Regions from separate parts of the Geobacillus sp. YF-1 genome, predicted to be linked through region 1. Evidence: a T-box and tRNA genes for the amino acid it is inferred to sense, from the RefSeq annotation. Region 1 holds a T-box; the other holds one or more tRNA genes.
The links. The T-box of region 1 lies ahead of pheS (phenylalanine--tRNA ligase subunit alpha). A T-box ahead of a tRNA ligase gene usually reads a tRNA of that ligase, here a tRNA-Phe.

Region 1 (4,254 bases):
GAAAAATCCGGACCATTACAAGCAAGACCGGGCCGCTTCCGGTCGCGACGAATTTATCGCCAAACATTGGGGGGCGAAGCGGTGAAGTGGATCGAATCGCCAAAAAACGCGCGCGTGAAGCAATGGAAAAAGTTGCTGACGAAAAAAGGGCGCGACGAAACCGGGTGGTTTTTGCTCGAAGGATTCCATCTCATCGAAGAGGCGCTAAAAAGCCAAGCGCCGCTTGTCGAGCTGATTGTGGACGAGCGTGCCGCCATTCCGCCGGGATGGAACGTCAGCGATGTGCCGGTGGTGATCGTAACGGAAGCGGTGATGAAGGCGATCAGCAGCACGGAAACACCGCAAGGGATCATGGCTGTCTGCCGGCAAGCCGCGGCCGAGCTTGGCGATGTGAACACGGCGCTGCTCATTGACGCCGTGCAAGACCCCGGCAATCTCGGCACGATGATTCGCACGGCTGATGCGGCCGGCATTGATGCGGTCATTTTAGGGGAAGGATGCGCCGATTTGTACAACCCGAAAGTCGTCCGTGCGACGCAAGGATCGCTGTTTCACCTTCCGGTTGTCAAAGGCGATCTGGCGCAGTGGATCGCGCGTTTCCAAAAGCAAGGCATTTCGGTATACGGCACCGCCTTGGAGAACGCCGCCGATTACCGCACCGTTCGTCCGTCGTCTTCGTTCGCCTTGCTTGTCGGCAACGAAGGAAGCGGCGTCCGGCGCGAGCTGCTCGAGATGACGACAGAAAACGTCTGCATCCCGCTTTACGGCCAGGCGGAGTCGCTCAACGTCGCGGTGGCGGCCGGAATTTTGCTTTATTCTTTGCGGGCGGTGCGGTAAAATAAAATTTGAAAATCAATCGGAAAAGGGAGCGGAGGCGTATGGATGACGAACTTCGGGCGCTGTTGAACGCGGTGCTTGAGCGCCTTGACGTTCAAGGGGCCTACATCGAACAAATGCGCATCGATATCGTCAAGCTGCAAGGAAGCGTGAAGCAACTTGAAGACAAAGTCGATCGCCTGCAACGTGATGTGGACGCCATGAAAAAAGACATGGACGCCATGAAAAAAGACATGGACGCCATGAAAAAAGACATGGATGCCATGAAAAAAGACATGGACGCCATGAAAAAAGACATGGATGCCATGAAAAAAGACATGGTAGGGGTTAAAAAAGATGTTGCCGCGCTCAAGGAAGGGCAAGTGCGGCAGGAAAAAATTATGGAGCGCCTTGCGATCCGCTCGATTGAACAGGAAGCGGAAATCGATGAGCTGCGCAAAGAAATCTCGGCCTGACCTTGCCTTTGCCTGCCCATTTGCGTATAATGAATAGCGACATTTCCCATACCGATAACAACGATGACGGAGAAAAGTAGCTTGCTGCTCGCCATCCAGGGAGAAAACGCCATAGACTGGGAGCGTTTTTATGGCCGACGCAAGTGAAGTTCACCTCCCGAGTTGACACCGGGACCATCCCAACGCGGGATGTAAAGGTGGTCCGGCTTTTGGCCGTTATGGCAAGGAAGCGAACAGCGCGTCTTCATTGGTGCTGTTAACAAGGGTGGTACCGCGAGCAACAACTCGTCCCTTACTGGGGCGGGTTTTTTTATTTGAAACGAGGAGGGATAGGCGTGAAAGAACGGTTGCATGAACTCGAGCGAGAAGCGCTTGCCAAAATTGACCAAGCTGGCGATTTAAAAGCGCTCAATGAGGTGCGCGTCGCCTACTTAGGCAAAAAAGGGCCGATTACCGAAGTGCTGCGCGGCATGGGGGCGCTGCCGCCGGAGGAACGCCCGAAACTCGGCGCGCTGGCCAACGAAGTGAGAGAGGCGATTCAACAGGCGCTTGAGGCGAAACAAACGAAACTGGAAGAAGAAGAAATCGAACGAAAACTGGCGGCCGAAGCGATCGATGTGACGCTGCCGGGCCGGCCGGTGCGGCTTGGCAATGCGCATCCGCTGACGCGTGTGATCGAGGAAATCGAAGACTTGTTTATCGGCATGGGCTACACGATCGCTGAAGGGCCGGAAGTCGAGACCGACTACTACAACTTTGAAGCCCTCAATTTGCCAAAAGGCCACCCGGCCCGTGACATGCAAGATTCGTTTTACATCACCGAAGAGATTTTGCTTCGCACCCATACATCGCCGATGCAAGCGCGGACGATGGAGAAGCACCGCGGGCGCGGCCCGGTGAAAATCATTTGCCCGGGCAAAGTGTACCGCCGCGACACCGACGATGCGACCCATTCGCACCAGTTTACACAAATTGAAGGTTTGGTGGTGGACCGCCACATCCGGATGAGCGACTTGAAAGGGACGCTGCGCGAATTCGCCCGCAAGCTGTTCGGGGAAGGGCGCGACATCCGCTTCCGGCCGAGCTTTTTCCCGTTTACGGAGCCGTCGGTCGAGGTCGACGTGTCCTGCTTCCGCTGCGAAGGGCACGGCTGCAGCGTCTGCAAAGGCACGGGCTGGATCGAAATTTTAGGCGCCGGCATGGTGCATCCGAACGTGCTTGAGATGGCTGGCTTTGATTCGAAAACGTACACCGGCTTTGCGTTCGGCATGGGGCCGGAGCGGATCGCGATGCTGAAGTATGGCATTGATGACATCCGTCATTTTTATCAAAACGATCTACGTTTCTTGCGGCAATTTTTGCGTGTATAGCAGAAAAAGGAGGGGTTCTAAATGCTCGTGTCTTACCGTTGGCTAAGCGAGTATGTCGATTTGACCGGCATCACTGCCAAAGAGCTCGCGGAGCGCATCACCAAAAGCGGCATTGAAGTCGAGCGGGTCGAAGCGCTTGACCGGGGAATGAAAGGAATCGTCATCGGTCACGTGCTCGAATGCGAGCCGCATCCGAACGCCGACAAACTGCGAAAGTGTCTTGTCGATCTTGGCGAAGGAGAGCCGGTGCAAATCATTTGCGGCGCCCCGAACGTCGCCAAAGGGCAAAACGTCGCTGTCGCCAAAGTCGGGGCGGTGCTGCCGGGCCATTTTAAAATCAAACGGGCGAAGCTGCGCGGCGAAGAGTCAAACGGCATGATTTGTTCGCTCCAAGAGCTCGGTATCGAAACGAAAGTCGTGCCGAAAGCATACGCCGACGGCATTTTCGTCTTCCCGAGCGACGCGCCGGTCGGCGCCGATGCGCTGGAATGGCTCGGCTTGCACGATGAAGTGCTCGAACTCTCGTTAACGCCCAACCGCGCTGACTGCTTAAGCATGATCGGCGTCGCCTATGAAGTGGCCGCCATTCTCGGCCGCGCGGTGAAGCTGCCGGAAGCGGTGGTCAAAGAAAACGATGAAATGATCCATGACTACATTTCTGTCCGCGTCGAGGCGCCGGAAGACAATCCGCTGTACGCCGGGCGGATCGTGAAAAACGTCCGGATCGGCCCGTCGCCGCTTTGGATGCAGGCGCGCTTGATGGCCGCCGGCATTCGCCCGCACAACAACGTCGTCGACATTACGAACTATATTTTGCTTGAGTACGGCCAGCCGCTGCACGCGTTTGACTACGACCGCCTCGGTTCGAAGGAGATCGTCGTCCGCCGTGCGAACGAAGGCGAAACGATCGTGACGCTTGACGATGTCGAACGGAAGCTGACCGACAATCATCTCGTCATCACGAACGGCCGCGAGCCGGTCGCCTTAGCCGGCGTAATGGGCGGGGCCAATTCGGAAGTGCGTGACGACACGAAAACAGTGTTCATCGAAGCGGCGTATTTTGCGAGCCCGGTCATCCGCCAGGCGGTGAAAGACCACGGGCTGCGTAGCGAGGCGAGCACCCGCTTTGAAAAAGGGATCGATCCGGCGCGGACGAAAGAAGCGCTTGAACGCGCCGCGGCGTTGATGACCGAATACGCCGGCGGTGAGGTCGTCGGCGGCATCGTCGAAGCCAGCACATGGAAAGAAGAGCCGGTGGTCGTGACGGTCACGCTTGAACGGATCAACGGCGTCCTCGGCACGGCGATGTCGAAAGAGGAAGTGGCCGCGATTTTGGCGAACTTGCAATTTCCGTTCACCGAAGACACCGGAACGTTCACCGTTCATGTCCCATCGCGCCGCCGTGACATTGCCATCGAAGAAGATATCATCGAGGAAGTCGCCCGCTTGTACGGCTACGACCATTTGCCGGCGACGTTGCCGGTGGCCGAGGCAAAACCGGGCGGGCTCACGCCGTACCAGGCGAAGCGCCGCCGCGTCCGCCGCTATTTGGAAGGAGCCGGCTTGTTCCAAGCGATCACGTATTCATTGAC
Region 2 (4,254 bases), 1.4 Mb from region 1:
CTGGAAGGTTAAGGGGAGCGCTTAGCGGAAGCGAAGGTGCGAACCGAAGCCCCAGTAAACGGCGGCCGTAACTATAACGGTCCTAAGGTAGCGAAATTCCTTGTCGGGTAAGTTCCGACCCGCACGAAAGGTGTAACGACTTGGGCGCTGTCTCAACGAGAGACCCGGTGAAATTATACTACCTGTGAAGATGCAGGTTTCCCGCGACAGGACGGAAAGACCCCGTGGAGCTTTACTGCAGCCTGATATGGAATTTTGGTATCGCTTGTACAGGATAGGTGGGAGCCTGAGAAGCCGGAGCGCCAGCTTCGGTGGAGGCGCCGGTGGGATACCACCCTGGCGGTATTGAAATTCTAACCCGCACCCCTGAGCGGGGTGGGAGACAGTGTCAGGTGGGCAGTTTGACTGGGGCGGTCGCCTCCCAAAAGGTAACGGAGGCGCCCAAAGGTTCCCTCAGAATGGTTGGAAATCATTCGGAGAGTGCAAAGGCACAAGGGAGCTTGACTGCGAGACGGACAGGTCGAGCAGGGACGAAAGTCGGGCTTAGTGATCCGGTGGTTCCGCATGGAAGGGCCATCGCTCAACGGATAAAAGTTACCCCGGGGATAACAGGCTGATCTCCCCCAAGAGTCCACATCGACGGGGAGGTTTGGCACCTCGATGTCGGCTCATCGCATCCTGGGGCTGTAGTCGGTCCCAAGGGTTGGGCTGTTCGCCCATTAAAGCGGTACGCGAGCTGGGTTCAGAACGTCGTGAGACAGTTCGGTCCCTATCCGTCGCGGGCGCAGGAAATTTGCGAGGAGCTGTCCTTAGTACGAGAGGACCGGGATGGACGCACCGCTGGTGTACCAGTTGTCCCGCCAGGGGCACCGCTGGGTAGCTATGTGCGGACGGGATAAGCGCTGAAAGCATCTAAGCGTGAAGCCCCCCTCAAGATGAGATTTCCCATCGCGTTAGGCGAGTAAGATCCCTCGAAGATGACGAGGTCGATAGGTCCGAGGTGGAAGCGTGGCGACACGTGGAGCTGACGGATACTAATCGATCGAGGGCTTAACCTAGAAAAGCGGAGGCCGCCCGCCGATCGGCGAAACGCGCTGGAGGGCCTGCGAGGAGGCTATACCGCCACAGCAGGACCGAAGCGTCGCGAGCCGATGGCGGCCGGAGCTAGACAGTACGACACGCGGCTTCTTCCGACGGTTATCTAGTTTTGAAGGAATGAAAAAGCCCTTGACAATCCGCTTACTTTCCTTATAATAAAATGTGTCGATAATAGCCTAGTGGTGATAGCGGAGGGGAAACACCCGTTCCCATCCCGAACACGGAAGTTAAGCCCTCCAGCGCCGATGGTAGTTGGGGCCAGCGCCCCTGCAAGAGTAGGTCGCTGCTAGGCGGATATTTATGGAGGATTAGCTCAGCTGGGAGAGCACTTGCCTTACAAGCAAGGGGTCGGCGGTTCGATCCCGTCATCCTCCACCACTTTCAAACATACAAAATTCAGCGCATCATTGAAATAAGTTCATCTTCTATCGTCGCGGGGTGGAGCAACGAGCATTTGCTTCATCGAATACGCTGCGAGTTGCCTCGACGCATCGAACATCTTTGAATCAGCTGGTAGAGGAAGAGGCAACAAATATTTCAATGATACTGCTCTTCTTATCGTCGCGGGGTGGAGCAGTCCGGTAGCTCGTCGGGCTCATAACCCGAAGGTCGCAGGTTCAAATCCTGCCCCCGCAACCAACAAGGTCCCGTAGTGTAGTGGTTAACATGCCTGCCTGTCACGCAGGAGATCGCGGGTTCGAGTCCCGTCGGGACCGTCTTTGTTTAAAAATTATGACAACCCTATATATTTTGGTTGCTTTCTTGGTAGAGACGAGCATCAGCATCATCGAGTTTGCTGCGAGTTGCCTCGACGCATCAAGCATCTTTGAATCAGCTGGTAGAGGAAGAGGCATAGGGCAATCAATGAGCGAGTTAAAAAATAACATATGGCTCGGTAGCTCAGTCGGTAGAGACGAGCATCAGCATCATCGAGTTTGCTGCGAGTTGCCTCGACGCATCAAGCATCTTTGAATCAGCTGGTAGAGGAAGAGGCATAGGCAATCAATGAGCGAGTTAAAAAATAACATATGGCTCGGTAGCTCAGTCGGTAGAGCAAAGGACTGAAAATCCTTGTGTCGGCGGTTCGATTCCGTCCCGAGCCACCATTCGCCGGCTTAGCTCAATTGGTAGAGCAACTGACTTGTAATCAGTAGGTTGCGGGTTCAAGTCCTGCAGCCGGCATCTTTTCTTTTGCTTGAGAGTATGCAAGTGTGTGCTTCACTAAGGACCACCATGAGTCATTCGCTCAGTAACGAGCAATACATCTTCGAGTTTACTGCGAGTTGCCTCGACGCACTCGGCATCTTTGAGTCGGCTGGTAGAGGAAGGGGCATCGTCAAATATTTGGGTGTATACCAAACCATGAGCCATTAGCTCAGTAGGTAGAGCATCTGACTTTTAATCAGAGGGTCGGAGGTTCGAGTCCTCCATGGCTCATCATGTTGCGGAAGTAGTTCAGCGGTAGAACACCACCTTGCCAAGGTGGGGGTCGCGGGTTCGAACCCCGTCTTCCGCTCCACTGCCGCCGGGGTGGCGGAATTGGCAGACGCACAGGACTTAAAATCCTGGGGTAGGTGACTACCGTGCCGGTTCGAGTCCGGCCCTCGGCACTTGCGCTCGTAGCTCAATTGGATAGAGCATCTGACTACGGATCAGAAGGTTAGGGGTTCGAATCCTCTCGAGCGCGTTTTATCGGGAAGTAGCTCAGCTTGGTAGAGCACACGGTTCGGGTCCGTGAGGTCGCAGGTTCAAATCCTGTCTTCCCGACCACTTTGGGGCCTTAGCTCAGCTGGGAGAGCGCCTGCCCCGCACGCAGGAGGTCATCGGTTCGAATCCGATAGGCTCCACTTTTTCATCCGTTTTGGCGGTGTAGCTCAGCTGGCTAGAGCGTACGGTTCATACCCGTGAGGTCGGGGGTTCGATCCCCTCCACCGCCACTCTTATCGGACCTTTAGCTCAGCTGGTTAGAGCAGACGGCTCATAACCGTCCGGTCGTAGGTTCGAATCCTACAAGGTCCACCATTATTGTTGTTTTTTTGGAGGAGTACCCAAGTGGTTGAAGGGGTCGGTCTTGAAAACCGAGAGGCGCCGCAAGGCGCGCGGGGGTTCGAATCCCTCCTCCTCCGCCATAAATAATCGTCTCATTTAGCTCCGTTGGCACAAATAGAATGAGACGGCATCAACTCGGTTTGAGCGTTCCGCTTTTTTCGACCAGTTGACTATTAGGAAAAACGATAAGCATTGCATAATATGGATTTATGCCGGCTTAGCTCAATTGGTAGAGCAACTGACTTGTAATCAGTAGGTTGCGGGTTCAAGTCCTGCAGCCGGCATCAACATCATGGCGACTATGGCGAAGTGGTTAACGCACCAGATTGTGGCTCTGGCATGCGTGGGTTCGATTCCCACTAGTCGCCCTTTTTCTTCTTAAAACCAGTAAGCTCTTGGTAAAATTGCAGCCACGAGCCTTAGCTTCACCGAATAGGCTGCGAGTAGCCTCGACGCATTCCGCTTCTTTGAATGTGCTGGTAGAGGAAGAGGCGCGAAATTGCGTGGTGAATGGTTGAAGAAATCGATGTGCGGGTGTAGTTTAGTGGTAAAACCTCAGCCACGAGCCTTAGCTTCACCGAATAGGCTGCGAGTAGCCTCGACGCATTCCGCTTCTTTGAATGCGCTGGTAGAGGAAGAGGCGCGAAATTGCGTGGTGAATGGTTGAAGAAATCGATGTGCGGGTGTAGTTTAGTGGTAAAACCTCAGCCTTCCAAGCTGATGTCGTGGGTTCGATTCCCATCACCCGCTTTTGGATGGGCCTATAGCTCAGCTGGTCAGAGCGCACGCCTGATAAGCGTGAGGTCGGTGGTTCAAGTCCACTTAGGCCCACTATTTCCCATTGCATATTGTCGGATGATTCGCTATAATAACGGTGAACCGTTGTCCCACCATTGCCGGATGGAGCAACGGTATGGTAGCCCGTAGGAAAACGGACATGGTGTTGAATCGTTCCGCAATAGCTCAGCGGTAGAGCAACCGGCTGTTAACCGGTAGGTCGTAGGTTCGAATCCTACTTGCGGAGCCATTTTCTCTGGAGAAGTACCCAAGTGGCTGAAGGGGACGGTTTGCTAAACCGTTAGGTCGCAGTTTTGCGGCGCGCGGGTT

Region 2: it encodes a tRNA-Phe, which carries the amino acid that the T-box ahead of pheS (phenylalanine--tRNA ligase subunit alpha) is inferred to sense. The anticodon was not compared.

Annotation. Positions count from the first base shown of each region.
Region 1 covers NZ_CP199850.1:2,641,343-2,645,596, reverse strand. Annotated here, with positions in the region: gene msrA (peptide-methionine (S)-S-oxide reductase MsrA) at 1-85, shown strand, start outside; gene ACTVIM_RS13150 (TrmH family RNA methyltransferase) at 82-837, shown strand; gene ACTVIM_RS13145 (hypothetical protein) at 879-1,292, shown strand; T-box leader at 1,347-1,588, shown strand; gene pheS (phenylalanine--tRNA ligase subunit alpha) at 1,628-2,662, shown strand; gene pheT (phenylalanine--tRNA ligase subunit beta) at 2,684-4,254, shown strand, end outside.
Region 2 covers NZ_CP199850.1:570,008-574,261, forward strand. Annotated here, with positions in the region: rRNA gene ACTVIM_RS02780 (23S ribosomal RNA) at 1-1,058, shown strand, start outside; rRNA gene rrf (5S ribosomal RNA) at 1,274-1,390, shown strand; tRNA gene ACTVIM_RS02790 (tRNA-Val) at 1,401-1,476, shown strand; tRNA gene ACTVIM_RS02795 (tRNA-Met) at 1,661-1,737, shown strand; tRNA gene ACTVIM_RS02800 (tRNA-Asp) at 1,742-1,814, shown strand; tRNA gene ACTVIM_RS02805 (tRNA-Phe) at 2,129-2,204, shown strand; tRNA gene ACTVIM_RS02810 (tRNA-Thr) at 2,208-2,280, shown strand; tRNA gene ACTVIM_RS02815 (tRNA-Lys) at 2,463-2,535, shown strand; tRNA gene ACTVIM_RS02820 (tRNA-Gly) at 2,543-2,617, shown strand; tRNA gene ACTVIM_RS02825 (tRNA-Leu) at 2,623-2,708, shown strand; tRNA gene ACTVIM_RS02830 (tRNA-Arg) at 2,712-2,785, shown strand; tRNA gene ACTVIM_RS02835 (tRNA-Pro) at 2,792-2,868, shown strand; tRNA gene ACTVIM_RS02840 (tRNA-Ala) at 2,873-2,945, shown strand; tRNA gene ACTVIM_RS02845 (tRNA-Met) at 2,962-3,035, shown strand; tRNA gene ACTVIM_RS02850 (tRNA-Ile) at 3,044-3,120, shown strand; tRNA gene ACTVIM_RS02855 (tRNA-Ser) at 3,137-3,227, shown strand; tRNA gene ACTVIM_RS02860 (tRNA-Thr) at 3,359-3,431, shown strand; tRNA gene ACTVIM_RS02865 (tRNA-His) at 3,443-3,515, shown strand; tRNA gene ACTVIM_RS02870 (tRNA-Gly) at 3,827-3,897, shown strand; tRNA gene ACTVIM_RS02875 (tRNA-Ile) at 3,905-3,978, shown strand; tRNA gene ACTVIM_RS02880 (tRNA-Asn) at 4,100-4,174, shown strand; tRNA gene ACTVIM_RS02885 (tRNA-Ser) at 4,183-4,254, shown strand, end outside.